4 regions of the Vibrio sp. WZ-1 genome follow, and region 4 is predicted to be linked to each of the others. Evidence: predicted binding sites of a transcription regulator. Region 4 holds the regulator's gene; each other region holds the start of a gene.
What was found. Region 4 encodes PurR, which represses purine synthesis genes. Its sites were predicted from a motif close to TNANGNAAACGTTTNCNTNA; they were not measured.

Region 1 (7,833 bases), on a different contig from region 4:
GTCGTCCGCTCCCTGTTGAAGCAGAAGAACCAAAGAAACTAGCGAAAACCATCGCTGATATGAAGCTGAAATACGTAGTGATTACTTCAGTAGACCGCGATGATCTTCGTGACGGTGGTGCTGAACACTTCGCTAACTGTAACCGCGAAATCCGCGAACTGAACCCACACATCAAGATCGAAACTCTGGTTCCTGATTTCCGTGGTCGTATGGATGTGGCGCTTGATCTAATGAAAGACAACCCGCCAGATGTCTTCAACCACAACCTAGAAACGGCACCTCGTCTGTACCGTAAAGCTCGCCCAGGTGCGAACTACAAGTGGTCGCTACAACTGCTGCAAAAATTCAAAGAGCAGCACCCAAATGTACCGACTAAATCAGGCCTGATGATGGGTCTTGGTGAAACAAAAGAAGAGATCGTTGAAGTACTGAAAGACCTTCGTGCTCACGGCGTAACCATGCTGACGCTTGGTCAGTACCTAGCACCAAGCCGCCACCATCTGCCAGTAGAACGTTACGTTCCACCTTCAGAGTTTGACGAGCTAAAAGAGATCGCACTAGAGCTTGGCTTTACGCACGCGGCATGTGGCCCGTTCGTTCGTTCTTCTTACCATGCTGATATGCAGGCTCAAGGTATTGAAGTGAAATAAGCGCTCGCTTGTTTTGATGAGAAAAGGTTGGCTGAGTGCCAACCTTTTTTGTATCTGCCGAACATAAAACACTGTCATTCATACAATAAACCTCTGTCTCAGAATCAAAAACGCGTCATTCCGAAGAGCTTAGGCAATATCAGGAATCTGCTTTCAGCGCGCTCTAAGCTGTAGTAACACCAAGAGATTCCCTACCCCGCTCGTTCCTCGCTTGTAGGGAATGACGAAGTTGGGCTCTTGAGTAAATCCGAAGCATATTCAGAGTTTAATAATCTCTTTCGTTTTCGACTCAAATACTCCCAAGCTTCCACATAACAACTTGTCTCTCAGAACTAAAAACGCGTCATTCCGAAGAGCCTAAGCGATATCAGGAATCTCGTTTCAACACGCGCTCTAAGCAACAGTGACAATTAGAGATTCCCTATCCCGCTCGTCCCTCGCTTGTAGGGAATGACGCAGCTGGGCTCTTGAGTAAATCCAAAGTATATTCAAAACCTAATAACCTCTTTCGTTTTTCTACTCCCCCCAGAAGCCTCCACACAACAAACCTATTTCTCACAACTAAAAACGCGTCATTCCGAAGAGCCTACTCGTTTCAACACGCGCTCTAAGCAACAGTGACAATTAGAGATTCCCTATCCCGCTCGTTCCTTGCTTGTAGGGAATGACGAAGTTGGGCTCTTGAGTAAATCCAAAGTATATTCAAAACCTAATAACCTCTTTCGTTTTCCACTCAAATACTCCTGAGCCTCCACATAACAACCTGTCTCTCAAAACCCAAAGCGCGTCATTCCGAAGAGCCTAGGCGATATCAGGAATCTGCTTTCAACGTACTCTGAGCTGATACTTCCATACGCTAGAAAAACAAAAAGGCCCTCAAATGAGGACCTTTAAATTGGGTGAACTTTCGAAATAGATGGGTCGAACTCTAGGAGAACACACGGAGTTTGCTTCTAGCAAATGAGTATGTTCGACAACGAAATCGGCTCAGTCTATGAAGAAGGTTACGCGTAAACTGGTAGACGCTTACAGATCTCTAGAACTTTCTGTTTCGTCGCTTCGATAACTTCTTCGTTGCCGATGTTATCTAGAACATCACACATCCAGTTAGCTAGATCTTTCGCGTCTTCTTCAGTGAAGCCACGACGAGTAATTGCTGGTGTACCTACACGGATACCAGACGTTACGAATGGGCTGCGTGGATCGTTTGGTACAGAGTTCTTGTTTACTGTGATGTTTGCTGCACCTAGTGCTGCATCTGCATCTTTACCAGTAATATCCTTGTCGATTAGGTCAACTAGGAATAGGTGGTTCTCAGTACCGTTAGATACGATCTTGTAACCACGCTCTTGGAATTGACCAACCATTGCTTTTGCGTTTTTCACTACGCGAGCTTGGTAAGCTTTGAACTCAGGTTCCATTGCTTCTTTGAACGCTACAGCTTTACCAGCGATAACGTGCATTAGAGGGCCACCTTGACCACCAGGGAATACTGCTGAGTTCAGCTTTTTGTACATCTCTTCGCCGGCATTAGACAGGATTAGACCACCACGTGGGCCTGCAAGTGTCTTATGCGTAGTCGTTGTTACTACGTGAGCGTGTGGCACTGGTGTTGGGTATTCACCTGCTGCGATTAGACCAGCAACGTGCGCCATGTCTACGAATAGGTAAGCATCAACTTTGTCTGCGATTTCGCGCATGCGTTTCCAATCAACAATTTGCGAGTAAGCAGAGAAACCACCGATGATCATCTTAGGCTTGTGTTCAAGCGCTAGCTGTTCCATCTCGTCGTAGTTAATTTGACCCGCTTCGTCGATACCGTAAGGAATCACATTGTAGTGCTTACCAGAAAAGTTAACTGGTGAGCCGTGAGTTAAGTGACCACCGTGTGCTAGGCTCATACCTAGAACTGTGTCACCTGGGTTTAGAAGCGCCATGTAAACTGCGCTGTTTGCTTGAGAACCTGAGTGAGGCTGTACGTTCGCGTACTCACAGCCAAACAGTTGGCATGCACGATCGATTGCTAGTGCTTCAGCTTTATCTACGTACTCACAACCGCCGTAGTAACGCTTGCCTGGGTAGCCTTCAGCGTATTTGTTCGTTAGCTGAGAACCTTGCGCTTCCATTACACGTGGACTTGTGTAGTTTTCAGAAGCGATAAGTTCAATGTGCTCTTCCTGGCGAAGAGTCTCTTCCTGGATAGCTGCGAACAGTTCCGCATCGTAATCTGCGATGTTCATATCACGCTTAAGCATCTGTATCTCCTGACTCAGATTGGTACTGAAAGTTGCAAAAAAACTGAATAACGACCTAACGCAAACGTTTACGTCGAGCTAATGGCGCGCATTTTACATAATTTGATCTAGGTCATAAAGAGAAATTTGCAATTTTTCTCATGCAGTTTTTTCATGATGACAAGTAAGAAATATCATGACGATGTTGCAATCGTTTAACCATGATCCCCTAACTGTCAATTTTGTGCTTTACACCCTGTAAAACAACAATTACATAGGTTTACCGCAAATTTTACCCTCTAGCTACCGAAAAGATCATCTTTTTACTACTATGCATGCCCGATTTATCATCAACGACTGCGTATTCGATGGAAAAACACTCAAGAAAAGAAGACTGGATGGCAATTCTTACAGGTACCTTTTTGGTAGCTCAAGGGGTTTTCTTTCTCCAATCTGCCAACCTCTTAACCGGAGGCACGACAGGATTGGCTCTGCTTATTAGTCAATTTACACCTTTTACGTTTGGTGTGCTTTACTTTTTAGCCAACTGTCCTTTTTACTTACTGGCATGGAAACGCTTTGGCCGTCATTTTGCGATTAACAGTGCAATTTCTGGTGCTTTGGTTTCTATCTTTGCCGATAATCTGTATTTACTGATTTCACTGGAATCTATCAATGAGATTTACTGCGCCGTAGCTGGTGGGCTCTTGATGGGCTTGGGAATGCTGATCCTATTCCGCCACCGCTCAAGTTTGGGTGGCTTCAACGTATTGTGCCTATTCATTCAGGACAAGTTCGGCATTTCGGTCGGGAAATCTCAGATGGCGATCGACGCGTGTATCTTGTTTGCGTCTTTCTTCTTCGTCACACCTTGGGTGATCGGCTTATCGATTCTTGGCGCCTTCGCACTGAACCTTGTACTTGCAATGAATCACAAACCACATCGTTATTCTGTAAGCTACGGGTCATAGGATGAAAAAATAAAAGGCTTTGGGGAGCACTCCAAAGCCTTTTGTTTAGGATCGAAATCCTTAGGGGTATTTTTTATTTACCTTTAAGATTCAATCAGCAAGATGCGTGTTTCGTAAGGACGCAGGACTTGATGATTGGAAGCAATCGCACTGGTCGCATTCTGATAGTTAGAAAGCAGATTCTTGGCTTTGCTCATATCAAAGCGCTCTGGTAACACACACTCCACCTCTTCACCGTAGTAGTTATTGATACACAGCAGCGTTTGCTTTTCGTTCTGACGAGCGTAAGCAAAAATACGTTTGTGGTCAGGCAGTAAGTCCTCATAACGACCATCGGTGATTACGGGAACCTGTTTACGCAATTCAATCAGACGCTTGTAGAAGTAGAACACCGAGTTCAAATCGGCAATCGCGGCTTCTACATTGATCTCAGAATAGTTCTGAGCCACCTCTAGCCACGGCGAGCCTTCCGTAAAGCCCGCGTGTTTCTCGTTGTTCCATTGCATTGGCGTACGTGAATTGTCACGCGACTTCTGCGCCAAAATCGCCATCATATCGTCGTGAGATACGCCATCGCGATTAACCATAATGTCGTACATGTTCGTGCTTTCAACATCGCGATATTGGCTGATTTCGGTGTAGCCCGGGTTGGTCATGCCGATCTCTTCACCTTGGTAAACATAAGGTGTGCCTTGCATCATATGTACTGATGCCGCAAGCATTTTGGCAGACTCTATACGGTATTGTTCGTCGTTACCTAATCGGCTTACAACACGCGGTTGGTCGTGGTTACACCAAAATAGCGCGCCCCACCCTCTGCCATTTAAGCCGGTTTGCCAATGGTTGAAGATCTGTTTCAGTTGGATAAAATCAAACGGCGCTTTCGTCCACTTATCACCATTTGGGTAATCGACTTTAAGGTGGTGGAAGTTGAACACCATTGATAACTCTTTGCCATCTTGCGCTGAGTATTGCTGACAATGCTCTAGTGTGGTGGAAGACATTTCACCTACCGTCACGCTGCCATATTTTTGGAACACGGCTTCACTGATCTCTTGAAGGTATTCGTGCACACGTGGACCATCCGTGTAGAAACGGCGACCATCGCCAGTATCATCACTTGGAAAATCTTGCTGCTTGGAAATCAGGTTGATGACATCCAGACGGAAACCATCCACACCTTTCTCTGCCCAGAAGCCGATGACTTCTTTCACTTCTTCACGCACTACCGGGTTTTCCCAGTTTAGGTCCGCTTGCTCTTTAGCAAACAAGTGCAAATAGTACTGACCTGTTTTTTCATCCAGCGCCCAAGCATTGCCACCGAACTTAGATTGCCAGTTGTTTGGCTCTGCGCCATCAACCGGATCTTTCCAGATGTAGTAATCACGGTAAGGGCTGTTTTTATCACCCAATGCCGATTGGAACCACTTGTGTTCCGTCGAAGTATGGTTAACCACGATATCCATGATGACTCGAATACCCAGCTGATGAGCCTCTGCCAACAGGGTATCGAAATCTTGCATGGTGCCGAAGTCAGGGTTGATCGCATAGTAATCGGAAATGTCATAACCATTGTCGATCATTGGCGATTGATAAACCGGCGTCAGCCAAATCGCATCCACACCAAGATGTTTTAGATAATCCAGTTTAGAAATGATCCCTTTAATGTCGCCCGTGCCTTTACTTCCACTGTCACAAAAGCTTTTTGGGTAAATTTGGTAGATGGTTGCGGTTTTCCACCAGCTCTCATCATGCTTGGTCATTGCCATTTCTAACACTCACTTACCATTAAACGGAAACTTAAAAATCTTAAAAAATTGAGGAGATAAACGAGGCAGCCAAATCGCTGCCTCAGTTTGAATTACGCGCTAGCGGTTTCTAACTCGCCTTTCATTTGCGCACGCTTATACAGCACAAGCGTCAGCGCTACCGGGACAACAATCGCCACCAACATCGCCAGAGCAAAGACACCCCAGAACTGTGGTTGGATTGACAAGATGCCCGGCAAACCACCCACACCGATACCGTTCGCCATCACACCTGCGCTGCCACAGATAGCGGCGGCAATCGCACTGCCGATCATCGCACTCAGCATTGGGAACTTGTATTTCAAGTTGATGCCGTACATCGCTGGCTCAGTCACACCAAGGTAAGCAGAGATAGCCGCAGGCACTGAGATATCACGCTCGCCATGTTTTTTACTGATGATAATGATGCCGACTACTGCAGACGCTTGAGCAATATTTGAAAGTGCAATCAGAGGCCAAATTGGCGTACCGCCTAGCTCTTGCATTAATTGAAGGTCAACCGCGTTGGTGGTGTGGTGAATACCGGTAATCACCAATGGCGCGTATAAGAAGCCGAAGATGGTTGAGCCAATCATTGCGAAGTCACCCGTCATGGCTGCTTTTGCTGCGAAAGCAACGCCGTCACCCAACATACGACCGAATGGACCAATGATAGAGTGGGCAAGAATTACAGACACAATGATAGAAACAAACGGCACGACCACTAGGTAAAGGTAAGACGGAATGATGCGCTTTAAATTGGTTTCAATAAATGCCAGTGCAATACCGGCTAACATCGCTGGAATCACTTGCGCTTGATAGCCCACTTTCTCGATGGCGAATAAGCCAAAATCCCATACTTCGGGCACTTGCTTACCAATCAGATAGGCGTTCATTAACTGTGGCGAAACCAGAGTGACACCCAATGTGATACCCAGAATCGGAGTGCCGCCGAGCTTTTTCACTGTCGACCAACACACACCAACCGGTAGGAAGAAGAAGATCGCCTCACCAATTAGCCATAAGAAAGAGTGTACCGTAGCCCAAAACTGGCTGATTTCCGTTAGTGTTTGACCATCAAACATCTTGATGTCGCCAATCACGTTACGGAAGCCAAGAATCAGACCACCGGTGATGATCGCTGGTAGCAGTGGTACAAAGATTTCTGCAAGGTGGGAAATACCACGCTCAACGATATTCATGTTTTGACGAGCGGCGTTCTTAGATTCATCTTTACTCGCTTCACTTTTACCGCTTAGCTCGATCAGTACCTTGTATACCTCATCGACTTCCGTGCCGATCACTACTTGGAACTGACCTGCGTTGGTAAAGCAGCCCTTCACCATAGGCAGTGCATCTAACTGTTTTGTATCGGCTTTTTCAGTGTCATTTAACACGAAACGTAAGCGAGTTAAGCAGTGGCTTACACTGGCAATATTGTCCGATCCCCCGACCAGCTCAATAAGACGCTGTACATCTTGACGCGCAATCTTACTCATAACTTTGTCCACCCTGTATTGGATACATTCAATTCATCGTTTTATTTTTATAATGGGAACATTCCCATTTGATAATTTTAATAGTGCCATTTCGCATTCAAAAACAAAATGGGAACAGTCCCATTAATTGAGAATGATCACAGTATAATTTTAGAGCAGATCATCGAAAGGTGGATTAATGACGAATAGGCTGCTGGGTAAAATGCACCACAGACTCATCACCATTTAATTGATTAATCAGCATGTTAGCGGCTTTTTCACCAGCATGAGAGTAGCCTGGATCTACGCTGAAGACATTAGGGAAGAGAAAAGAAAGTAATTCGTTGCCACCGACACCAGTAACCACCACATCTTCACGTCCTACTTCTTGCAGACGTTTAATTACACCGAGAGCAATGGTATCACTGGCACAAGCGATGGCTTGCGTATCGGATTGAAGGACTTGATCCACCAGCTGATAAGCACTTTCGTGGTTGAGCTTACCGGTTTGAAAGCGAGGTTCGATGCGCTTTTGCTCGCACCAAGATTGGTAAGCATTTAGGCGAGCAAGACCTGTGGTGCGGTCTTCCGGATCAACACCAATGTAGGCAATACGAGAAATAGATTGTTGTTCCAGATGAGAGAGCGCCATATCGATAACGCCTTGGTTGTCGTAGTTGATCGAGGAGACCATTTGCGTGTCCATCGCGATC
Region 2 (7,833 bases), on a different contig from region 4:
CGCGGCAATTAAGCGCCAATCAAATTCTTCACCGTATTTCTGGAACAGCGGTGCCCATTTTGGCAAGGTGTTGTCCAATGCGCGAATAAAGGCTCGAGTGTCTACGTAGTCAAAGGCTTCAATGTGACCGATGTATTTTTCTTCTAACGTTGCTAACTCACCAGATTGTTTAATGTTGCCAAAGAATTCGATCAACATTGCGTATAAGCTTTCATCTTCAGAGCGACGTGTAAACCAAGATACAGGCTGGTCTTCTGTCAATTCAAAGGCTTGAGCAAGGTCAGGATACAGTCGCTGAGCTAAAGAAAGCTCTACCGAATCAGTCACAGTAAATCGGAGTTCACCTGTTGATACTTGTTTTAGTAGATCACGGGTATCTGCATCACCAACAATTTCGAATTGAAGCTCAGGGTATTCTTTTTGCAGTGCCGTTAATGTTGGGACAAATTGAGATTGCTCTACGATTTGTAGCGTTTCTGCACCTGCATTGGTTTCTTCATCTTCTGCTTTGTCGTCTTTCGATTCTTGATAGTTGATAAGTTGATCAATATCGCGTGGGCGAAGCTGGCCTTTCTTATACACAACTTGTTGACTTACGTAGTAGTACGCTGGGCCCGGACGAAAACGTTGCACTGCTTGAGAAGTTTGGTTTAACCCAGTTGCGATGATATCGATATCCCCTTTCTTTAGTGCAGGGAATAACTCAGCTTGGCGAAAAGCAGGCTTAATTTCCAACTTTACACCTAGTTGCTCAGCAAACTTACGTGCTAGTTCGTAATCCAAGCCAGCCGGACCATCGGGACCAATGTAATAGGAAAGCTGGTTGTTGAGCGTGCCAACGCGCAGAACTCCCCGATCTTGGATTAGCTCGAACTCACTCTTAGGCTCCGATTCAATCTGGCAAGCAGAAAGTAAAAGCACAGAGGTGAAAAGGAGGGCGATGCGCTTGAATCGGTTGAACTGACTTATTTGCATTAATTGGGTACGTCTCGATAAATTCTAGTTGCCTTTATATCAAAGCGTGCAAGTCGGGCAAAGTGAATCAGGCAGATAGAGTGCGACATTGTGTGTTTTATCGACATTTTAACGCTATAACAAGTTACCTTGAGTGCTTGGTTCCTCGAGAATGACTTGGTTTGAAACCGAGGCAACCATTTGAAGATCTAGTGGTTCTCAATTGAAAATCGTTAACGAAGTATATGACCAAGTCTCCGTGATTATGAATTGGTGTCCGTAACAGAAACGTAGTTGTCGTCAAACCATTTGGAAAGAGCCGGCTATTACCAAGTTGTTTTCCTTGAGCTTGAATCAGTAACAACGCTCTGAACCCTGCACCTTGCAGTCATTTCGGTATAAATCAAATTTGACAAAAAAAATGACGCAAACGGTTGCTTTTGGTGTTACATCACAAAAACAATTGCTATATAATGCGCTCGCAACCAAGAGGTGGAATCGGCATAGGTTTGCAAACCTTCGGGAATAGCTTCGAAGTAAAACAGTTTAACCCACTGAATTTATTCCAATATCACCTCAGGTCAATAGACCTTAACCAATTGCATAAGAGACCTAAGCACATGAGAATTTTTCGTGGCTCCCCAGCTCTATCTGAATTTCGTGTTAACAAGCTTTTAGAGCTTTGTCGTGAACTAAGCTTGCCTATCACTGGCATTTACGCGGAGTTTGCTCACTTTGCTGAGCTATCAGCAGATCTAGATGATCAAGAAGTTGAGAAACTAGAAAAACTACTGACTTACGGTCCAACAATTGAAGAACATACGCCAGAAGGTTTGCTTCTGCTCGCGACTCCACGACCGGGAACAATTTCTCCATGGTCTTCTAAATCAACTGACATTGCTCGCAATTGTGGTTTGGGTAAAGTTGTTCGTCTTGAGCGTGGTACTGCTTACTACATCGAGACATCCGCTGAGCTTTCAGAGCTTCAGTTGGTTGAACTAAAAGCGATTCTTCATGATCGAATGATGGAAGTGATCTTCACTGATTTCGATTCCGCACAAGCACTATTCCAAGTTGCGGAGCCTGCACCAGTTGCGGACGTTGACCTATTAAACGGCGGCCGTGCTGCGCTTGAAAACGCAAACGTTACCCTCGGTCTTGCCCTAGCAGATGATGAAATCGAATACCTTTACGATGCGTTCGTAAATAAGCTAGATCGCAACCCAACCGACATCGAACTGATGATGTTTGCACAGGCAAACTCAGAGCACTGTCGTCACAAGATCTTCAATGCAGATTGGACTATTGATGGCGTTAAGCAAGAGAAGTCTCTGTTCAAAATGATCAAGAATACCTTCGAAACTACGCCAGAAAACGTACTGTCTGCATACAAGGATAACGCAGCGGTAATGGTTGGCTCAGATGTAGGTCGTTTTTTCCCGAACCCTGAAACTCGCCAGTACGGTTACAGCCAAGAGAAAGCTCACATCCTAATGAAGGTGGAAACGCACAACCACCCAACGGCTATCTCTCCTTGGCCGGGCGCATCGACTGGTTCAGGCGGTGAAATCCGCGACGAAGGTGCGACTGGTATTGGTGGTAAGCCAAAAGCTGGTCTGGTTGGCTTCACTACCTCTAACCTACGTATTCCTGGTTTTGAACAGCCATGGGAAACAGATTTCGGTAAACCGGGTCGCATCGTTAACGCTCTAGACATCATGCTAGAAGGCCCACTTGGTGGCGCGGCGTTCAACAATGAATTTGGTCGTCCAAACCTACTTGGTTACTTCCGTACTTACGAAGAAAAAGTTAACTCTCACGCAGGTGAAGAGGTTCGTGGTTACCACAAGCCAATCATGATTGCCGGTGGTATGGGTAACATCCGTGACGAGCACGTGCAGAAGAAAGAGATCCCAGTAGGTGCAAGCCTAATTGTACTTGGTGGTCCTGCAATGAACATTGGTCTTGGCGGTGGTGCTGCTTCTTCAATGGCATCTGGTCAATCAGCAGAAGATCTAGATTTCGCATCAGTACAGCGTGAAAACCCTGAGATGGAACGCCGCTGTCAGGAAGTGATCGACCGTTGTTGGCAGCTTGGTGATGCTAACCCAATCGCATTCATTCACGATGTTGGCGCAGGCGGTATCTCTAACGCACTTCCTGAACTTGTTGACGATGGCGAGCGTGGCGGTATCTTCCAATTGCGTGGTGTACCAAACGATGAGCCGGGCATGAGCCCGCTAGAAATCTGGTGTAACGAATCTCAAGAACGTTACGTAATGGCAGTTGCTCCTGAGAACATGGAAGTATTCGATGCAATCTGTAAGCGTGAGCGTGCACCATACGCAGTTGTTGGTATCGCAACAGAAGAACGTGAACTGAAACTTGAAGATTCACACTTCGACAACACACCAATCGACATGCCAATGGATGTGCTTTTAGGTAAGACGCCTAAAATGCACCGTGATGCGAAGACACTGAAAGCGAACAACCCAGCGGTTAACCGTGATGGTATTGAGTTAAACGAAGCGGTAGACCGCGTACTACGTCTACCAACGGTTGCAGAGAAAACATTCCTTATCACTATCGGTGACCGCACCGTAACTGGCCTTGTAGCGCGTGACCAAATGGTTGGTCCATGGCAGGTTCCAGTTGCCAACTGTGCGGTAACAGCAGCAAGTTACGACACGTACCATGGTGAAGCAATGTCGATGGGTGAGCGTACGCCAGTTGCTCTACTAGACTTCGGTGCATCAGCTCGCCTAGCGGTTGGTGAAGCAATCACAAACATTGCAGCGACAAACATCGGCGATATCAAACACATCAAACTGTCTGCAAACTGGATGTCTCCAGCAGGTCACCCGGGTGAAGACGCAGGTCTTTACGAAGCAGTGAAAGCCGTGGGTGAAGAGCTATGCCCAGCACTTGGTCTGACTATCCCTGTGGGTAAAGACTCAATGTCTATGAAGACTAAGTGGGAAGAGAACGGCGAGCAGAAAGAAGTGACGTCTCCGCTATCTCTAATCATCACGGCGTTTGCTCGTGTTGAAGATGTACGTAAGACAATCACTCCGCAACTTCGCACTGACAAAGGTGACACGTCACTTGTTCTTATCGACCTAGGTAACGGTCAGAACCGTCTAGGTGCGACTGCACTGGCACAGGTTTACAAGCAGCTTGGTGATAAGCCAGCAGACGTAGACAACGCAGCACAGCTAAAAGGTTTCTACGAAGGTGTTCAAACACTAGTAGCAAACGACCAAGTAGTGGCTTACCACGATAAGGGTGACGGTGGTCTATTCGTGACTCTTGCTGAAATGGCATTCGCGGGTCACTGTGGTGTGAAAGCTGATATCGCAGGCCTTGGCGAAGATGCACTAGCGGCGCTATTCAACGAAGAGCTAGGTGCGGTACTACAGGTTAAGAACGAAGATTTAGACGTTGTTCTTTCTACACTTGCTGCAAACGGCCTTGAAGAATGTTCACATGTTATTGGCTCTGTAGTTGGTGAAGGGGCTGCGTCTGATGAGCTAGTGATTACTTCAGGTGAAACTGTTGTTCTAGAGCGCAACCGTACTGAACTACGTACTATCTGGGCTGAGACGACGCATAAGATGCAAGGTCTACGTGATAATCCAGCATGTGCTGACCAAGAGCACGAAGCGAAGAAAGACAACTCTGATCCAGGTCTAAACGTGAAGTTAAGCTTCGATGTGAACGAAGACATCGCAGCACCTTACATTGCCGGCTCTATGATAAACAAGGGCGCTAAGCCTAAGATGGCAATTCTGCGTGAGCAGGGCGTTAACTCTCACGTTGAGATGGCAGCGGCATTTGATCGTGCTGGCTTTGAAGCAACTGATATTCACATGAGCGACATCCTAACAGGGCAAGCCGTGCTAGAAGAGTACCAAGGCCTAGTGGCTTGTGGTGGCTTCTCTTACGGTGACGTACTAGGAGCAGGTGAAGGTTGGGCGAAGTCTATCCTGTTCAACGAGCAAGCTCGCAACCAGTTTGAAGGTTTCTTCCAGCGTGAAGATACCTTCTCTCTAGGTGTGTGTAACGGCTGTCAGATGTTATCGAACCTGAAAGAGCTAATCCCAGGTGCAGACCTGTGGCCGCGCTTTGTTCGCAACGAATCTGAGCGTTTCGAAGCACGTTTCAGCCTAGTTGAAGTTCAAAAGTCTGATTCTGTATTCTTCGACGGCATGGCAGGTTCTCGTATGCCAATCGCAGTTTCTCATGGTGAAGGCCGCGTAGAAGTACGTGACGCTGACCATCTAGCGGCGATTGAAGCGTCAGGTACGGTTGCAGTTCGTTACGTGGATAACCAAGGTAATGCTACGCAGCAATACCCGAACAACCCGAATGGTTCGCCAAACGCTATCACAGGCCTAACGACTCAAGATGGCCGTGTGACTATCATGATGCCGCACCCTGAGCGTGTATTCCGTACAGTGGCGAACTCATGGTCTCCAGAAGGTTGGGGCGAGAATGGCGCTTGGATGCGTATGTTCCAAAACGCACGTAAGAACATCGGTTAATCCAGTTAATCCATGAAATAGAAAAAAGCGCAGATCCGAAAGGTCTGCGCTTTTGTTTTAACCAAGAAAAATGCTCATATAGCATTAAAAAAGTCGCGCAAAGACGAATCAATTGTGCTCTAATACCGCGCTTACCAAGGGATGGTGTTAAACAGCTCAGCTTAGATGGAGTTATCAAGTTGACCGAATCCCTGATTAATCCCTTAGGAAATGAAAGAAATGTCTAAAAATCCAAAATTTGCTATCCGCGTAACTGAAAAACGTAACGGTTGGAGCGCAGAGATCACTCGTCAAGTGACGTCTCGTAAAACTGCAGTATCAAAACGTGAAACTGGTTTTGACAGCGAAGAGAAAGCACAAGCTTGGGCTGAGCAAGAGCTAGCTGGCTTTGTTCAAAACCAAGTAGTTCGCAACGAGCGTAAAGCTGCACAACGTCAAGAGCGTGAAGCAGAGCAACTAGCGGCAAAAGTTCGTAAAGAAGAAGCTCGTCAAGCTCGTGAAGCAAACGTAGATACTGACGAAGAGTAATCGCTATCTGCTAGGTGGCATTTTTGCCATCGATGATGAATAAAAAAATGCCCTGAGTATATCTCGGGGCATTTTTGTTTGAGTGGAGATTAAGAGGTTACTGCTGGGTATCTAGCGGGATTTGGCCCGTCGTTACTTGGTCAACATCAAACTCAGTAAGCTCCTCAATGTAGCTTTCAACCGCTTGCTCTACCATTTCATCGTTTTGTTTGAAGTACGCGATATGGAAAATTGCATCGCCTTCGTTCACAAGTGGTAGCGTTTGTTGGCCAATAACGATACCGCCTTTTGGCGCTAAGAGTTCAAGCTCATCGTGACCAAGAGGGGAGCTGATATAAGCCAGCGTTTCGCCTTCTTCTACTTTGTCACCTAAGTTAACAACGGTACGCAAAATTCCGTTACCAGATGCACGAACCCAGCTGGTGGATTTCGCAATAATTGGTTCAGGCAGTTTCTTACGGCTCGCACGTAGCATACCGATTGCTTGCATCACACGTTGAACGCCCAGTACACCAGCGCTGATGGATAGTGGATCAAAGCGTAGAGCTTCACCCGCTTCATAGGTCAGCACAGGGATATCGCATTTCTCTGCTTCGCTTCGCAGAGAACCGTCACGTAGAGCTGAGTCTACGATTACTGGTGTTGCAAATGCTTTTGCAATACGCAGTGTCTCGGGATTACTCAAGTTCGCGCGGATCTGTGGCAGGTTAGTACGGTGAATCGCACCCGTGTGAAGATCCAAAATATAGTCACAACGCTTGGCGATGTTATTGAAGAAGCCATGCGCCATACGTGATGCCAATGCTCCTTTCTCACTGCCTGGGAAGCAGCGGTTTAGGTCACGGCGGTCTGGTAGGTAGCGCGATTTATGGATAAAGCCGAACACGTTCACGATAGGCACGGCAATCACGGTACCTTTCAGCTTTGCAGGATCCAATTGGTTGATCATCTGACGAACGATCTCTACGCCATTAAGCTCATCACCATGGATCGCGGCATTCACCATAAGTACAGGACCTTCTTGCTTACCGTGGATAATTTCCACAGGGATAGAAAGCGGTGAGTGCGTGTAAAGCTGCGCTGCTTCAAATTCAGTTTCTAATCGCTGCCCTGGTTGTACTTGATGCCCGAGTAGCTCAAATACTTTGCTTTTTTTACTTCTGGCCATAAACCATCTCTGTCAAATACGTTATCAACAATGTAACAACTGGTTCAAAATCACACTAATCATTCTTGTTGATGTGACGAAAAAAAGAATTTGTCGACATGGTTAAAATATCGACATGCGTGCAATTTGTGTATGTTACTTTGGGTTGTTTTTGTTTTAATTGAAAGATTTGTTCGCCTTGTTTTTTGCGTCTCATTCATTGAACTAATGTGGCTGTGTTAAATTTAATACATCAATTTTTTTTGAGAAAAACAGACTTTTACCTTGAGTTTTTATCCGCTAATATCCCCGCCGAATTTTTGACCTAATACCATTTAACTAGAGGTTTTGATGAAAAAGGCGATCGCTAAAATTGGCGCACTGACTGCTGTTGCAGTTTCTCTTTCTGGCTGTGTAGGCAGCAACGCAGTAACGGGCTACGTTATGGGCTTTAACTTGAAAGCTGTAGATAACCGTTACGCTCGTGGCGGCCTAAACATGCTAATGGCGCCAGTTTACGGTGTTGCTATTGCAGCTGACTACATCGTGTTCAACTCACTAGAGTTCTGGACTGGCAAAAACCCGCTAAACGGCAAGCCACACATCTTTGACACTAAGATGGATACTTACATCGATGTAAACCATCAGTTAGATAAGTCT
Region 3 (7,833 bases), on a different contig from region 4:
GACCATTCACATCAAACTGTTTTGCACGCTCTAAACCATAAGCGTCAGCTTTGTTGGAGAACACCGCTGTGACTTGTGCATTTGGCATACTGTCTTCGCAAGCTTCCAAGATGGCTTGAAGGTTACTGCCGTTACCCGAAATGAGGACCACTATGTTTTTCATGATGTAGAGACTGCCTTGCTATTGTAGGTTTGAAGTGCGTATTCGCTAAATTACCTACTATTAGAATGGTTTTCGATGTTCCAGATAGCAGAATGAGGACATCACGTCCTCATTCTTTTTATTTTTTGAGCTTGATTCGCAAGTTATTGGATTTCAACTTGCTCTTCATTGGCTTCTGCTTGAGCGATTTCACCAATCACCCATGCGTTTTCGCCTTCTTCTTTAAGAAGTGCAACTGCTGCGTCTGCTTGGTCTTTAGGTAGTGCTACGATTAGACCTACACCACAGTTGAAGGTACGGTACATTTCGTGCGTTTCAACGTTGCCTTTCTCTTGTAGCCATTTGAAGATGATTGGCCATTCCCAGCTGTTACCGTCGATCACGGCTTTAGTGCCTTCAGGCAGTACGCGTGGGATGTTTTCCCAGAAACCACCACCTGTAATGTGAGAAATAGCGTGAATATCGTGTTTCTCAATCATCTTAAGTGCTGATTTGATGTAAATCTTCGTTGGTTCTAGTAGGTGCTCACCGATAGTGCGACCTGCTAGCTCTTCGTTCTTATCTGCGCCAGAAACTTCTAGGATCTTACGGATAAGAGAGTAACCGTTTGAGTGTGGGCCGCTTGAGCCAACAGCAATTAGTGCATCGCCTGCTGCTACCTTAGTGCCGTCAATCACGTCTTCTTTTTCTACTACGCCAACACAGAAGCCAGCAACATCGTAGTCTTCGCCTTCGTACATACCTGGCATTTCAGCGGTTTCGCCACCGATAAGCGCACAACCTGCTTGAACACAGCCATCAGCGATACCAGAAACTACGTCCGCCGCTGTGTCTATGTCTAGTTTGCCTGTTGCGTAGTAGTCTAGGAAGAATAGAGGCTCAGCACCTTGAACGATTAGATCGTTTACACACATTGCCACTAGGTCAACGCCGATAGTGTCGTGCTTGTTCATATCCAGTGCTAGGCGAAGTTTTGTACCTACACCGTCAGTACCAGAAACCAGTACAGGTTGTTTGTATTTAGTCGGTAATTCACACAGTGCGCCAAAACCACCGATACCACCCATCACTTCAGGGCGACGAGTACGCTTAACCGCACCTTTAATACGATCTACAAGCGCGTTGCCTGCATCAATATCTACACCAGCGTCTTTATAGCTAAGAGAAGAGTTGTTACCACTCACAGGGAAGTCCTCGGTTTTTAAGTTGGATATGAAAACGGCGCTATTCTACCAGTGGTTAAATGTAGATAGCAAACGTTTGCGTCGGTTTTTTTCTTTAGTGAACTATCCTGATATCCCTGCAAAAATCATGTATAATCTGAAGGTTTGTTTAAATATTGCCAAAAAAGCCGGAGATGGAAATGAAAGTTGTTGAAGTTAAACACCCTCTAGTAAAACACAAAATTGGTCTAATGAGAGAAGGTGACATCAGCACGAAACGTTTTCGTGAGTTAGCGACAGAAGTCGGTAGCCTACTTACGTACGAAGCGACTGCAGACTTTGAAACAGAGAAAGTAACCATTGAAGGTTGGAATGGTCCTGTAGAAGTTGATCAAATCAAGGGTAAAAAAGTAACAGTAGTGCCAATCCTGCGTGCGGGTCTAGGCATGATGGATGGTGTTCTTGAGCACATGCCAAGCGCGCGTATCAGTGTTGTTGGTATCTACCGTGATGAAGAGACACTTGAGCCAGTACCATACTTCAATAAGCTTGCTTCTAACATCGATGAGCGTATTGCTCTAGTTGTTGACCCAATGCTTGCAACAGGTGGTTCTATGATCGCGACTATCGATCTTCTAAAAGAGAAAGGTTGTCAGGCGATCAAAGTCCTTGTTCTTGTTGCAGCACCAGAAGGTATCGAAGCTCTAGAAAAAGCGCACCCAGACGTTGAGCTATACACTGCAGCAATCGATGAGAAGCTAAACGACAAAGGCTACATCGTTCCTGGTCTAGGTGATGCAGGTGACAAGATCTTCGGTACTAAATAGTTAGAGCTTAATGCTTCATTATTACTGAATTGAAAAAAATTAAGGCTTGGTGAGAACCAAGCCTTTTTTGTATCTACTTATTTCGAAACTAGTGACGAGATGTGAGAAGCGAGAGTAAGTCGTGCGACTTATATCGGTAGAGCCACACAGAGGACTACTTTGCGCTTTCTTCTTCCATCTGTGCATTATCAACAACGTGGTTTTCACCAAGGTCGTGTGGCAGCACTAGATTAAGAATGATTGCTACGATACCACACAGGCTCACACCTTGTAGGCTGAACTCGCCAATACCGAAAGCCATGCCACCGATACCAAATACCAGTGTTACTGCAACGATCACAAGGTTACGAGATTTGTGTAAGTCTACGTTGTTCTTGATTAGTGTGTTTAGACCCACTGTTGCGATAGAACCGAACAATAGAATCATGATACCGCCCATCACTGGAACAGGGATGGTTTGCAAAATTGCACCTAGCTTACCAACGAGTGCAAGTACGATAGCAGTGACCGCCGCCCATGTCATGATTACTGGGTTGAATGCTTTCGTTAGCATAACCGCACCCGTAACTTCACTGTAAGTGGTGTTTGGTGGCGCGCCAACCATAGATGCGGCAATCGTTGCCACCCCGTCACCCGCGATAGTGCGGTGCAGGCCTGGCTTCTTAAGATAGTTTTTACCAGTTACGTTTGAAATCGCTAGCATATCACCTACGTGCTCAACCGCTGGAGCGATAGCCACTGGGATCATGAATAAGATAGCGTTGATGTTGAACTCTGGTGCTGTGAAGTTTGGCATTGCTAGCCAAGCCGCTTGAGCGACTGGAGTGAAATCTACCACACCGTAGAACAGCGATACGGTATAGCCTGCCAAGATGCCGCCCACGATAGGAACTAGCTTTAGGAAACCTTTTGCGAACACGCTAAGTGCAATGGTGGTAAGCAGTGAAACTGCCGAGATAATAACGGCGGCATCACCATTGATCAGCTGAATTGCACCATCGCCTGTTTTGCCTACTGCCATATTAACTGCGGTAGGAGCAAGGCCAAGGCCAATCACCATGATTACAGGGCCAACAACCACTGGTGGCAGAATCTTATGGATAAAGCCAACGCCGCGGACTTTGATCATTGCACCAAGACCGACGTAAACCAGACCCGCTGCCATAAGACCGCCCATGGTTGCTCCGATACCCCAAGTTTGGATACCAAACATGATAGGAGCAATAAACGCGAAAGAAGAGGCAAGGAAGATTGGAACAGAACGTTTAGTAATCAGTTGGAAAAGAAGAGTACCGACACCAGCACCAAACAGAGCGACGTTTGGATCTAGGCCAGTAAGAAGTGGCACAAGCACGAGAGCACCGAAAGCGACAAAGAGCATTTGAGCGCCTTGTAACGCATTTTTCATAATAATTCCCTATTCAAAGATACGTAGACAAATCCGGCGAATCTTATCATCTGGCAATCGATTGCAATGTTGTCTAGATCAAACTTTTGTATGGATTTATAAGAGCGACGAATACTTTATATCGGTTTTAAGTAATAACTTGGTCAGAATATCGACAACATACTCAGTACCCTTCTTGCTCAAGAAATGATAGTTGCTTATCATGCGGGTTCTTGTTTTGAGGATTATGAAAACTATGCGCTATTTAGCTCTCCTACTGATAGGTTGGTTGTCCCTGCCTGTGCACGCTCTTACTCAGGTAGATGTCTACCGTGCCGAAGTTGCGATAGACAGTAATCAGAAAGATGGTGAGTCTCTTGCTCGTCAGCAAGGTATGAAAGATGTCATCGTCAGAGCGACGGGCAGTCAATCTTCTATTAACAATCCAGTTATTCAAAAAGCGGTAGGCTCGAGTGCACGCTATATCTCTCAGCTAAGCTATGGTCAGCTTGATGGGCAAACAAGCCTTAAGATGCTATTTAATAGTAGTCAAGTTCGCTCATTGCTCACTCAAGCTCAACTTCCTTTATGGTCACCAAACCGAGCAAATATCTTAGTCTGGATGGTGGAAGAGCAGGGATACGATCGCGCTATTACGTGGGAGCATTCGGATTCAGCAAATGCAGTCGCTCTTCGTAAAGCAGCAGAGGCCCGTGGTCTACCTATCACTATGCCAGTGGGTGATTTTGATGACGTGACTGGCGTGAACGTCTCTGATCTTTGGGGTGACTTTGTTGGACCAATCAGCCAAGCAAGTCAACGTTATCCAGTGGATGCCGTACTGGTTATGCGAGTTCAAGGTGATAAGATTCGTTGGACACTGTACGATCAGTCGCCTGCTCAACTCTCTGAATCAAAACAATCGCCACGTAGCGGTTCTGTATCTGGTGCAAATGCGATTCCTTCGATGATAGGCGGTATTGCTGATTACTACGCGAAGAAGAGTGCGGTTGTGGTTTCAAGTAAGTCCTCTAAAGCGCTTGATGTAAAAGTACTGAATGTAGAGTCGGCGATGGATTTCTTCGATCTAGAGAGTGCCTTAACCAAACTGAATTCAGTAGCAGGTACGGAAATCAAGCGTGTGCAAGGAGACCAAGTAACGTTAACGATTCACCTGTTAGCTTCTCAACAAGCGTTTGAGCAAGAAGCGTCTTCAATTCGCCCGTTAGTGGCAACAGAAGAACCATTGGTGAGTATGGAAGAAGCTACGCCAGTACAACTGCCTGAAGAACCTGCTCAACCAGCACAATTGCCAGTGGAGGCAGAAGAAGGCCAAGCAGCAGGTGTGGTTGAGCTGGATACTGCTGCTGAGGTAACCCAATCAGAGCAACCTGTCATCGTTCAGCCAGCACCAGTGCAGTATGATTTGATTTATAAATGGAACGCGCCAGTTCGTACTCAAGCTGAGCCAGTAGAGCAAGAATCAGAAATCGCGCCAGTACTGGAAACGGATGTGGTTGAAGACCTAAGTTAAGCTCTATGTTTTACCAAAGCTGAACAAGAAAGAGTCGCCCAGAGCGACTCTTTTTTATTGCTTGTTTTTTATGGCTTAAATTATCCTGAACTGAGGTTACTTATTGAATTTGGCTTTCTCTTCCTTCTCGACTTGAGACAAGCGTTTTAGTTTCAAGCCTAGTTCTTTACCACGTGCACGTGCAAATAAGATGTTACCAGCGAACCCTAATGTAGTGAGCATTAACTCTACGGCTGCTAGCCATCGTTCACCATCATCCACATATAAAATAGTGAGTGCATGCAGAAAGTAGAGCATTAAAACAAAATTAGCCCAAGCGTGCGTATAAGGCTTACCCGCGAGGATGCCAGGAAGCGGCAAAAGCAAAGGAACACACCACGCAATTGCTAGAGTAGTGCTGCTCAGGTGAGGGTGAGGGGAAAGTGCTAATTGCCAAATTGCGACCCAAGCTAACAACGCCAAATTGCCGAATAGCGCCATGTAGCGATAGGTTTGGGTTCGTGTGCTGAGAGGTGGTTGGTCAATAATGTCAGACATCGATTTACTTATCCTTGAGCTTACTGGCTTCCTTTGAGCTTTTGTGCGGCGGTTGCCAGTCTTTTTCCTAATTGTTGTGCGAGACGAATCTCTTCAGCCGAGAGGCTTGGCTCATGTCCTACGCTGCTAGCCCCATAAGGTGTACCTCCGGACTGTGTTGTGTGTAGTTCCGGTTCTGAGTAGGGAATCCCCAACACCATCATGCCGTGATGCAGAAGTGGGGTCATCATGCTCTGTAGCGTGGTTTCTTGACCTCCGTGCATCGAAGATGATGAGGTAAACACACAAGCCGGCTTATCGATAAGATCGCCATTCACCCACAAAGGTGTGGTTTGATCCCAAAAATGCTTAAGCGGTGCGGCCATGTTGCCAAACCATACTGGGCTGCCAAACGCGAGGCCATCGCACCCTCTTAGCTCATCTAGAGTAACAATTGGATCCGAAGGGGTATGTGAGTGAGGTGACAATTCTTCAACTGTACGCAAAATTGCTTCGCAACGAGGGGTCGATTCGACCCCTCTTGCTATCTGTCTCGCCAGCAGTTTTGTAGATCCATGACGGCTAAAATACAAAATGAGGATCTGGCAATCCATTTATAGAATTTCCAATACTTGCTCTGGTGGACGGCCTATTTTTGCTTTGCCGTTTGCAACCACAACTGGGCGCTCGAACAGTTTTGGGTTTTGAGCCATCGCTTCAAAAAGCTGCGCATCTGTGACTGACGCTTCACCAAGTGAAAGCTCTTTGTAGATGTCTTCTTTTGTACGCATCATCTCGCGTACAGAAGAGAAACCAAGTTGAGCGTACAGCGCTTTCAGTTGTTCAACATTAAGCGGTGTATCAAGGTATTTGACCACTTCCGGTGTTACACCATTTTGCTCTAGAAGTTCTAGTGTTTGACGGCTCTTTGAGCAACGAGGGTTGTGATAAATCACGACTGACATGGTTTTCTCCATTTCGTTATTGTAATGCCATGAATCGATCTCTTTGGATCATAAGTTGGTCGATACGAGCGTCGTATCGAGCTTGTTTTAAACTTCCCAGTTCGGCAATTTTACTTGCTTCACTATAATATTGAATGGCTTTATTCCAATTTGCGCGTAACGCAAAAATTTCTGCTCGTGAAGCCAAATCTTCGTCACTATTTCCTAAGGCAATGTTCCCTTTAGAGAGCAGGTGCCAACCATTGGTGTCCTCAGGATTATCATGCGTGTAGCGTTGCAGTATTTTAATTGCTTCTTTGTCTTTACCAGCTTCCAGTAAAGCGTTCGCATAATTGATAGTGAGAACTTTATTGTGCGGCGACCGTTTAAGTGCTTTTGATAACATATCAATCGCTTTTTGTGGTTGCTTCTGAGCAATATATAAATCGGTCATCGCATCAAGATAAAAAGGATTAGATGGGTCTTGCTTGAGCAATTTATTAAGCAATACTTCGGCTTTGTCTAAGCGCTTGTTATCTAGGTGCACAAGTGCTTTCCCATATTCAAATGTGGGAATCAAATCTGCGGTTGCTTTCTTTTGCGTGCGTTCAAACCATCCCATAGCGGCTTCACCATCTATACCTGCGTGGCGTGCCACAATGCGTGCGCGAGTAAGATGATAATCGAGCGATGGCATAACTCTCATTGGAGGGTAGGCTTGTGCTCGGGCTCTAGAATCGGTAATACGGTCTTCAGGTAATGGGTGAGTCAGCAGCATCGGCGGTGGTTTACTTGCATAACGATACTCATCAGCAAGTCGACTAAAAAAGCGTGGCATTGCTTGGACATCAAACCCAGCTTTAGCCAGCGTAGAAATACCGAAGCGATCCGCTTCTTTCTCATTAGAACGCGTGTAGTTTATCTGACTCTGCATGTTGCCTGCGGTAGCGGCGGTAATGGCTGCCATACCAGCTTCTGGCGCTGCAATAGCAATGAGAAGTGCACCAGCTAGTGCAGCTAGCGTAGCTGGTGAGCGTCGAGCTTGCTCTTCCATGCTTCGTGCAAGGTGACGTTGTGTTACGTGCGCAATCTCGTGAGCAACCACCGATGCGAGCTCACTCTCCGTTCGTGCGTGTAAAAATAGCCCTGAGTGCAGAGCAACGTAACCACCAAAGAAGGCAAAAGCGTTGATGTTGCGATCGCGAATCATAAAAAAGTGGAACGGTGTTTTTACATCATTTGCATTAGCGACCAGTCGGTGCCCCAGCGTGTCGATATACTCGTTGATAACTGGGTCAC
Region 4 (7,833 bases):
GAAACAGAATTAACGAGTTGGCCTCATACCGCTTATCGAGTTTTAAAGCTAATGCTTGGGGATAATCAAGTTTACTTGATAGATTGTCCGCCGTATTTCAATCGTCCTTCCATGTATGCAGAAAATAACCAAGCCTACACTGACAACGGCGAGCGCTTTGCTTTTTTCAGCGCAGCTTGCCTTGATATGTTACCAAAGCTTGGCTTCCAACCAGACATCGTTCATGCCAATGACTGGCATACGGGCTTAGTTCCATTCCTACTCAAACATCGATATGGAAACGACGCCTTTTTTGCAAATACTCGCAGTGTTATCTCGATTCATAATGCGGTATTTAAAGGGGTATTTAGCTACGATGATGTCCAGTGCCTTCCTGAGTTCCATAGCCGAAACGTGCCTGACGCAGCTGTTAGTGCTACACACATCACGATGCTAAAAGCAGGTGTGATGAATGCAGATAAGATCAATGCTGTAAGTCCTACCTATGCTGAAGAGCTTAAAACCGAGCTTGGAAGTCACGGTATGGCATGGGAGTTTCAGCAACGCTCGACGGATTTGGTTGGTATTCTTAACGGTTGTGATTACAGTGCGTGGAATCCAGAAACCGATCCTAACCTGCCATTGAACTACAAAGCGAATCGTCAAAGCATGGTTCGTGGTAAGAATGCGTGTAAGAAAGCGCTTCAAGAAAAGCTTGGGCTAGAAGAATCCGACTGTGCGATGTTTGGTATGGTATGCCGCCTAACTCAACAAAAAGGTGTGCATTACTTACTACCAGCGTTAGCAGACTTTCTTAAGCACGATGTTCAAGTTGTGGTTGTTGGAACGGGTGATCCTATCTTAGCGGCTCAGTTGAGAGATGTGTCAGCACAGTTTGCCAATAAGTTTATTTTTGTTGAAGCCTACGATAACGAGCTCGCCCACTTAGTCGAGGCCGCTTCTGATTTCTTCTTGATGCCTTCAGAGTTTGAACCTTGTGGTTTGAATCAGATCTACAGCATGGCTTATGGCACCTTACCAATCGTTCGTGGAGTGGGGGGGCTTAAAGATAGTGTCAATGATTACGATGTTGATTCCGCGGATGCGACAGGTTTTGTTTTTTACGAACCAACACCTCAAGGATTACTTCTGACGATGTTGAGAGCGTTGTTGCTTTATGCACAAAATACGAACGAAGTAAGGCGTGTTCAGCTCCAAGCTATGCAAAAAGATTTCTGTTGGCACAAAGCTGCAGAAGAATATTTGCAGCTGTATAGGGCTGCGTTAAATTAACGCAAAATTTTTAAAAATTGTAACTAAAGGCACCGAATGAGGTGCCTTTATTACCTTGTACTTATAGAGTGTGGTAGGATTTACTCACACTTTTTCATACAGAATGTTTTCAGACTGATAAATGACTCAGCCACTTCTATTCCATAAAACCTATATACATCCCACCAGTAATGAGTGGGTCGTTTTCGTACATGGTGCTGGTGGCAGTTCGTCAATATGGTTTAAGCAACTTAAGGCATATAAAGAACACTTTAATTTAGTTTTAATTGACCTGCGTGGACATGGTAAATCAAATCAGTTAATCAAAGAGTTGATGACAAGTCGCTATACTTTTACGGAAGTTACGCAAGACATTCTAAAAGTTTTGGACCACCTTAAGATTCAATCGGCTCATTTTGTTGGTATGTCTCTGGGGACCATCATTGTTCGTAACCTTGCTGAACTAGCCTCGGAACGCGTACGTTCTATGGTTCTCGGTGGGGCGGTAACACGTCTGAATACACGTTCTCAAATTCTGGTGAAACTTGGCAACCTTGGAAAACATATTCTGCCTTATATGTGGCTATATAAGCTGTTTGCCTACATTGTGATGCCACAGAAAAACCAACGTGAATCGCGACATTTATTCATTCGTGAAGCGAAGAAGTTGTGTCAAAAAGAGTTCAAACGCTGGTTTATCTTGGCCGCTGACGTTAACCCTTTGATGAAATACTTTAAAGATCGTGAACTCCCGATTCCAACGCTGTACTTGATGGGCGATAGAGATTACATGTTTATCAAACCAGTTAAAGAGATGGTTGCGGTACACAAGCAAAGTGTTTTACGTGAGATCCCTGACTGTGGTCATGTGTGTAATGTAGAAAGGCCAGATGACTTTAATCAACACTCCATCGAGTTCATTAAGCAGCAGAGTTTAGCTGCCTAAATCCGAAATGATTGAAAAGATAAGGGGAGCCATTAAGGCTCTCCTATTTGATACCCGCATTGCCAACATGCACCAAACTGCCCTTCATTCTGCTCCAAACAATTAGGACATTGCCAATCTTGGTAACTCTGCTCTGCTTGTTTTTGATAGTCTTCGACAATGGCTGAAGCTTTCAATTGTTGCTCAGGATATAAAAGCCAAACATAAGGGTCTGTATCATTACCAAATGGCAATTCCCCCTTTAATCCGAACATCCCTTCGCCTCTTACTTCACAGCCTATCTGCTCGGTCTTGAGAAGCTCACAGACGATATGAGCTTCAGCGGGATTTTTTGCGATGAATACCTTCATTGCGCATTTCCATTTTGTTGTACTTGAGTTGGGCGGATTTTATTCATTACCCACTTGGCGATGATTGGAAACAAACCAAGTAGTGCAAATGATGCTAATACGGTGGGAGACACAATACCTGAAAGGCTATCTATGGTGGCTAATTGAGTCCCCGCATTCAGGTAAACAGCTGTACCCGGTAACATACCTACTTGGCTGGTTAAATAGAACCGTGCAATCGTCATAGGTGTCAATCCCATCAGCAAGTTGATAAGAAAAAATGGAAAGACGGGAATTAAGCGTAGAGAAAACAGGTAAAAGGCCCCATCTTTTTCAACGCCTTGGTTAATGGCATTCAGTTTGTTTCCAAACTTACTTTGTACCCATTCTCTCAATAAGTAACGGCTACTTAAGAAGGCAACTGTTGCGCCAATGGTGCTGGCAAAAGAAACCAATAAGAGACTGGTCCAGAAACCAAATAGAGCAGCACCCAGAAGCGTTACTACGGCAGCTCCGGGAATGGAGAAAGCGGTGATAGCTATATACGCAAAGAAATAAGTTGCTGCAGCAAGTACGAAATTTTGGCTAATAAAAGTGTTCAACGCCTCTTGCTGTGCCTTGGCGTTTTCTAGGGTTAGATATTGACCAAAACTCACACCTAAAAAGACAATCGTCGCGAGTAGGATCAGTCCTAAAATCAGTTTCTTATTCATATCTATCACTCCATTTCTGCTTCTTAGATAATAAGACAGAATGGAGTGAGAAAAAATTTCAAAAAAACCGCAGTGTAAAACTGCGGTTTATGAATTCCTGGAGCTCAAACTTGTGTTATGAGAGGTGGTTAATTAGCTCTTCTCGACGAGATTGAGGTACAACACTCCAATGAGTACCATTAATGGCGCCCTCAAGGGCCCACAGTAACTCGATGCTTACAGAAGCTGTATGTGTTTCTTGGATCGCCTTGTACGCGTTTAACGCCCCTTGTTCTTCAAGCTGCGTAACAGAATCTATGCCTGCTTTCTTAAGCATTCTCTCTGTTGCTAGCCTAAGGTTCGGTAGATCTTTTAAACGAGTCGGTTTAGAGCTGGCTTGCTGTTCTTTTTCAAGCTTTGCAGTTTCGAGCGAACTTTTGGCTACTTCCACTAAGTGTTGTGGTGTGTCCCAAAGGTCTGGTGAAACGGCATAGTACTTTGTGACTACAGGAAATCCACGCTTCTTGTATACGTAAGGTTTAAGTCCCTGAGTTTCAAAGTCTGAAGATGTCTTTTTATCGGCTCTGATATGAAGCTGGTTGTTAACGACTAATGCAAACATTGTTTCATCAGCAAAAAGGCCAAAGCCGCCAAACATTGAGCGTGACTTGATCGTACCAAGCACCTCAAAAAGCTTCATAGAGTCTTTGAGTATCGGTTTATCCATGATGTGTTATCTCGGTGTAATTTAAATTACGCCACCAAAAATCAGGTCCGAGAGATTAGCAAACGCATGCAGACACAATGTCATTAAAGGGTAAACTCGTCATATGCATACTTGCCATCGGTAACCCCGCTACCATGCTATCTCATGCGATAGTTTAGGCCGGAAGCTTTGCGTCCCACTCTTTAGAGTGGTTTGCCCTGTGCGTGACACTGAAAGCATACTTCCTACATTGGACTAATATCACATTCTGCGCTTGTAAATGTGATCTTGGTTCAGTTAATAGTTATTTTTTCGTGAGTTAAGTTTCATAGATTAACAAAGTGGTCTACCAGGAAATTGTCAGCGCTAGAGAGTTGACTGTACGAAGAAATAACAAGTCTGCAAAGTTCTACATACAGAACTGTTGTCATGGATGGGTTGTTAAATAAAAAGCATCCATATGGATGCTTTTTGATGATGAGTAAACGAGCACTAAAGATTAGTTGATCTTTCTAACCGTGTTTCTAATCACGATCTCTGGCTGCATTTCAAACACTCGTTTTTCGTGTTCTTTATCTTTGATACGCTCTAGTAGGATCTCAAAAGCGTTTTTACCCACACGACGTTTTGGTTGGTGGATAGTCGTTAGTGGTGGTGAGAAGTACTCTGCCAGCTCAATGTTGTCATAGCCGATAACAGAAACATCATCTGGTACCTTGATACCGTTCTGCTGAAGGCGGCTCATCAAGCCAAGTGCCATCGTGTCATTGAAACAGAAAACTGCGGTAGGGCGTTTTTCCATTGCAGTAATGTTATCTGCCGCTAGCACAGCGGTATCACACTCAAAGTTGCCTTCAAGAATCCAATCTTCGTTAACCGCAAGGTTTGCTTCTGCCATTGCACGACGATAACCCGCAATACGCTCTTGGCACGCAGCTTTTTCGAAGTGACCGCTTAAACACGCGATGTCTGTGTGACCATTGTCGATCAGATATTTTGTCGCGATGTAACCGCCTTCTTCTGAGTTATCAATGATCTTGTCTGCTTGTGAGCTTTCTGGACCCCAGTCCATCACAACTTTAGGTATGTCTGAGTGACGGTCAAGCATCTCTTTTAGTTCTTCCGTCAGATCAGAACACATTACTAGAATGCCATCTACACGCTTTTCAGCGAGCATGCGGATGTAGTCACGTTGCTTCTCGTAAATACCGCCCGTGTTACATAGGATAAGAGTGTAACCTTGACGGTAACAGTAGCTCTCAACACCATCGATTACTTCAGAGAAGAACAGGTTGGTAGATTGAGTTACTAGCATACCGATGGTACGAGTTGAGTTGCACTTTAAACTGCGTGCAACGGCACTTGGTGCGTAATTAAGTTCATCCACCGCTTTCATTACTTTTTCTTGAGTTGCTTCTGCAACAAAGCGAGTTTTATTAATTACGTGCGAAACCGTAGTGGTAGAAACGCCGGCTAAGCGAGCAACGTCTTTAATAGTGGCCATAAATGATGTCCTGTATCGAGCTACTGTAAATACCGTAGTGAAGACAACCATACGCTTAGGGTCTTGCGCAAACCGAGCAACTGCGAATAGGGGCATTGCTGAGATATTTGGCAGCGGTTGTTCCGAAATCGGTATAAAAAGGTTTGTAGCAACATTTATCGCTGAGTCTCATATTCCTTTCTTATACTAAGTGAGGAATTGGTCAGCAATCCTGTTAAGAAAACACAAAAACCGCTTTATTTCAGCGGTTTACATATAAATCATATTTAATCGTTTGCGCTCACATTTTAGACTGATGCGGGCAAGCTGGCAATGTTTTAAGCAGCTGTTTTGTGCCTCGGAGGTCACAGTTTAACGGCTAAATGGATTGTATTTCTCTGCGCCAGATTAAAAACAAACGAATAAAATAGGGAGTCTGAATGACAGACTCCCCAAAATAGGCGGCAATTATTCACCAAGAAGGTAGGTGCTGTCCAGTTTACAAAATGCAATTAATAGTTGCGCGACACTAACATAGAAGCCAAATTCATCGAATTGCTTACATTTAGCGGCAAACTGAGGTAGCCATGTCAAAAGGTGTTGCTGGATGAACTCATTTTGCTTTTCGAATGCATCTTCCATGTGTTTTTCCTGCTCGAGTTCATTTGAGCGGATAATCATATTGCCTAAAAAATCTAACTCGACTGCTAAATGATCCGCAGGCTCTTTTAGATTTTCGTCAACTTGCACACCAAAGTCTGCCATCAGCCTTTCCATCTCTTCTGCTGGTTTATCGTTTAATAAACCAGATTCACCGATGTACATTGAGGCATAAGGTAGCGCACCGTGCTTTTCTGTTTTAAGAAAAAGTTCACAGAAGTCCGCAGCTAGCTCTAACTGAGCATCTTCACGATCTTGTAGGCGGTTAAGCGCATCAACAAGGGCATTAACGGATGGTTTGAGTGTTTCATTTTCACCTAAACCAGCTAAAAAGCTTCGAATTTCAACACTATGATAAGATTCCAGTTCCTTGTCTGTCAGCTCTTTTGCAAACAGGCTAGAAAACCACCAATAAATCTCAGCTCGTTTTTCGTTAAAAGCTTTCACTTCTTGCATTTTTTTGCTCCCAAATAGTTATCCCCTAAGTGTAAACAATTAAAATGAATAGCAGTAACTATAATTGTTATGGTTTATTGGGAAATATGCATGTTTATGAATGGCGGCAAATAAGCTTGTTTTGCATCAATAAATCCACAAAATCTTGCTTTTTATTGTAACTATTACTAGATATGTTACTAGTTATGAATAGAATACGTCTTGGAAGATAAAAAAGACAGAAGTGGTGTAAATGAGCTATCACGTATTAGTCGTAGAAGATGATGTTGTAACTCGCAGTAAGCTTGCGGGCTATTTCCAAAATGAAGGTTACAAAGTTAGTGAAGCAGAAAGTGGTGCTGAAATGCGCGAAGTGCTTCAAGAGGGCGACGTAGACCTGATCATGCTGGATATTAACCTGCCGGGTGAAGATGGCCTTATGCTTACGCGTGAATTACGCAGCCAATCAGATATCGGCATCATATTAGTGACAGGACGCACGGATAGCATTGACAAAATCGTTGGTCTAGAAATGGGCGCAGACGATTATGTAACAAAGCCTTTTGAACTAAGGGAATTATTAGTTCGCGTTAAAAACTTGCTGTGGCGTATTTCAGCGGCTCGTAACGGTTCACAAAAAGCAGCGAACGACACAAATGAAGAACACATTGTGCGTTTTGGTGAGTGGATGTTTGATATTCAACGTCGTGCTCTAAGCCGTAACGGTGAGCCGGTGAAATTAACCAAAGCAGAGTATGAACTGCTGGTCGCACTGTCTTCATACCCAAATCAGGTATTAAGCCGTGAGCGTATTTTGAATATGATCAGCCACCGAGTGGATGCGCCAAATGACCGTACAATTGATGTATTGATTCGACGCATGCGCGCTAAGATGGAGTTTGATCCAAAGAACCCACAAATTTTTGTGACCGTTCATGGTGAAGGCTACATGTTCGCAGGTGACTAGGGTCTGTTGACTTAAATCAACGCGATAAAGAAAAAGGAGAGCAATGCTCTCCTTTTTTGTGCCTGTAGGTTTCGTTTTGAAGCCGGCTTAATGCGCTTCTTCGACAGGTGCCTGGCCAATATTATCTCGCAAGTGCTGCCAGATAATACCCATAGTCTCGTGCCAGTATCGCTCCGTTTGCTCTAGGTACTGTGCTTTTGGTGCATAACGATGCCAAGGTTGGTTGACATCTGCAACAGCCAAGAAGTTGGTTGGGGCAGGAATTGGCTGAATCCCTGCTGCACGAAACTCGTACATTGCGCGCTTCATATGGCTTGCTGACGTTACCAGTACAATATTTTTCTGTTTTACAAATGCGGCAGCT

Region 1: glyA (serine hydroxymethyltransferase) is a predicted target of PurR. The motif match lies at 2,962-2,981, and genes of this name have one in related genera.
Region 2: purL (phosphoribosylformylglycinamidine synthase) is a predicted target of PurR. The motif match lies at 1,377-1,396, and genes of this name have one in related genera.
Region 3: purM (phosphoribosylformylglycinamidine cyclo-ligase) is a predicted target of PurR. The motif match lies at 1,412-1,431, and genes of this name have one in related genera.

What each region holds. Positions count from the first base shown of each region.
Region 1 is NZ_JBQEQR010000059.1:52,313-60,145, reverse strand. Features, by position in the region: gene lipA (lipoyl synthase) at 1-650, shown strand, start outside; gene glyA (serine hydroxymethyltransferase) at 1,655-2,905, opposite strand; gene ACTS60_RS05665 (YitT family protein) at 3,253-3,855, shown strand; gene treC (alpha,alpha-phosphotrehalase) at 3,939-5,624, opposite strand; gene treB (PTS trehalose transporter subunit IIBC) at 5,717-7,141, opposite strand; gene treR (trehalose operon repressor TreR) at 7,317-7,833, opposite strand, start outside.
Region 2 is NZ_JBQEQR010000059.1:1,853-9,685, forward strand. Features, by position in the region: gene mltF (membrane-bound lytic murein transglycosylase MltF) at 1-975, opposite strand, end outside; gene purL (phosphoribosylformylglycinamidine synthase) at 1,575-5,498, shown strand; gene ACTS60_RS05445 (DUF3622 domain-containing protein) at 5,718-6,026, shown strand; gene ACTS60_RS05450 (succinylglutamate desuccinylase/aspartoacylase family protein) at 6,124-7,194, opposite strand; gene ACTS60_RS05455 (DUF3332 domain-containing protein) at 7,525-7,833, shown strand, end outside.
Region 3 is NZ_JBQEQR010000076.1:16,683-24,515, reverse strand. Features, by position in the region: gene purN (phosphoribosylglycinamide formyltransferase) at 1-163, opposite strand, end outside; gene purM (phosphoribosylformylglycinamidine cyclo-ligase) at 307-1,347, opposite strand; gene upp (uracil phosphoribosyltransferase) at 1,527-2,153, shown strand; gene ACTS60_RS12700 (uracil-xanthine permease family protein) at 2,308-3,561, opposite strand; gene ACTS60_RS12695 (DUF2066 domain-containing protein) at 3,797-5,074, shown strand; gene ACTS60_RS12690 (DUF2069 domain-containing protein) at 5,171-5,611, opposite strand; gene wrbA (NAD(P)H:quinone oxidoreductase) at 5,632-6,204, opposite strand; gene arsC (arsenate reductase (glutaredoxin)) at 6,205-6,555, opposite strand; gene ACTS60_RS12675 (beta-barrel assembly-enhancing protease) at 6,572-7,833, opposite strand, start outside.
Region 4 is NZ_JBQEQR010000080.1:112,141-119,973, reverse strand. Features, by position in the region: gene glgA (glycogen synthase GlgA) at 1-1,272, shown strand, start outside; gene ACTS60_RS17170 (alpha/beta fold hydrolase) at 1,394-2,197, shown strand; gene ACTS60_RS17165 (putative signal transducing protein) at 2,230-2,547, opposite strand; gene ACTS60_RS17160 (TVP38/TMEM64 family protein) at 2,544-3,239, opposite strand; gene ACTS60_RS17155 (TfoX/Sxy family DNA transformation protein) at 3,355-3,945, opposite strand; cyclic di-GMP riboswitch class I at 4,062-4,152, opposite strand; gene purR (HTH-type transcriptional repressor PurR) at 4,424-5,428, opposite strand; gene torD (molecular chaperone TorD) at 5,876-6,523, opposite strand; gene torR (two-component system response regulator TorR) at 6,756-7,469, shown strand; gene elyC (envelope biogenesis factor ElyC) at 7,557-7,833, opposite strand, start outside.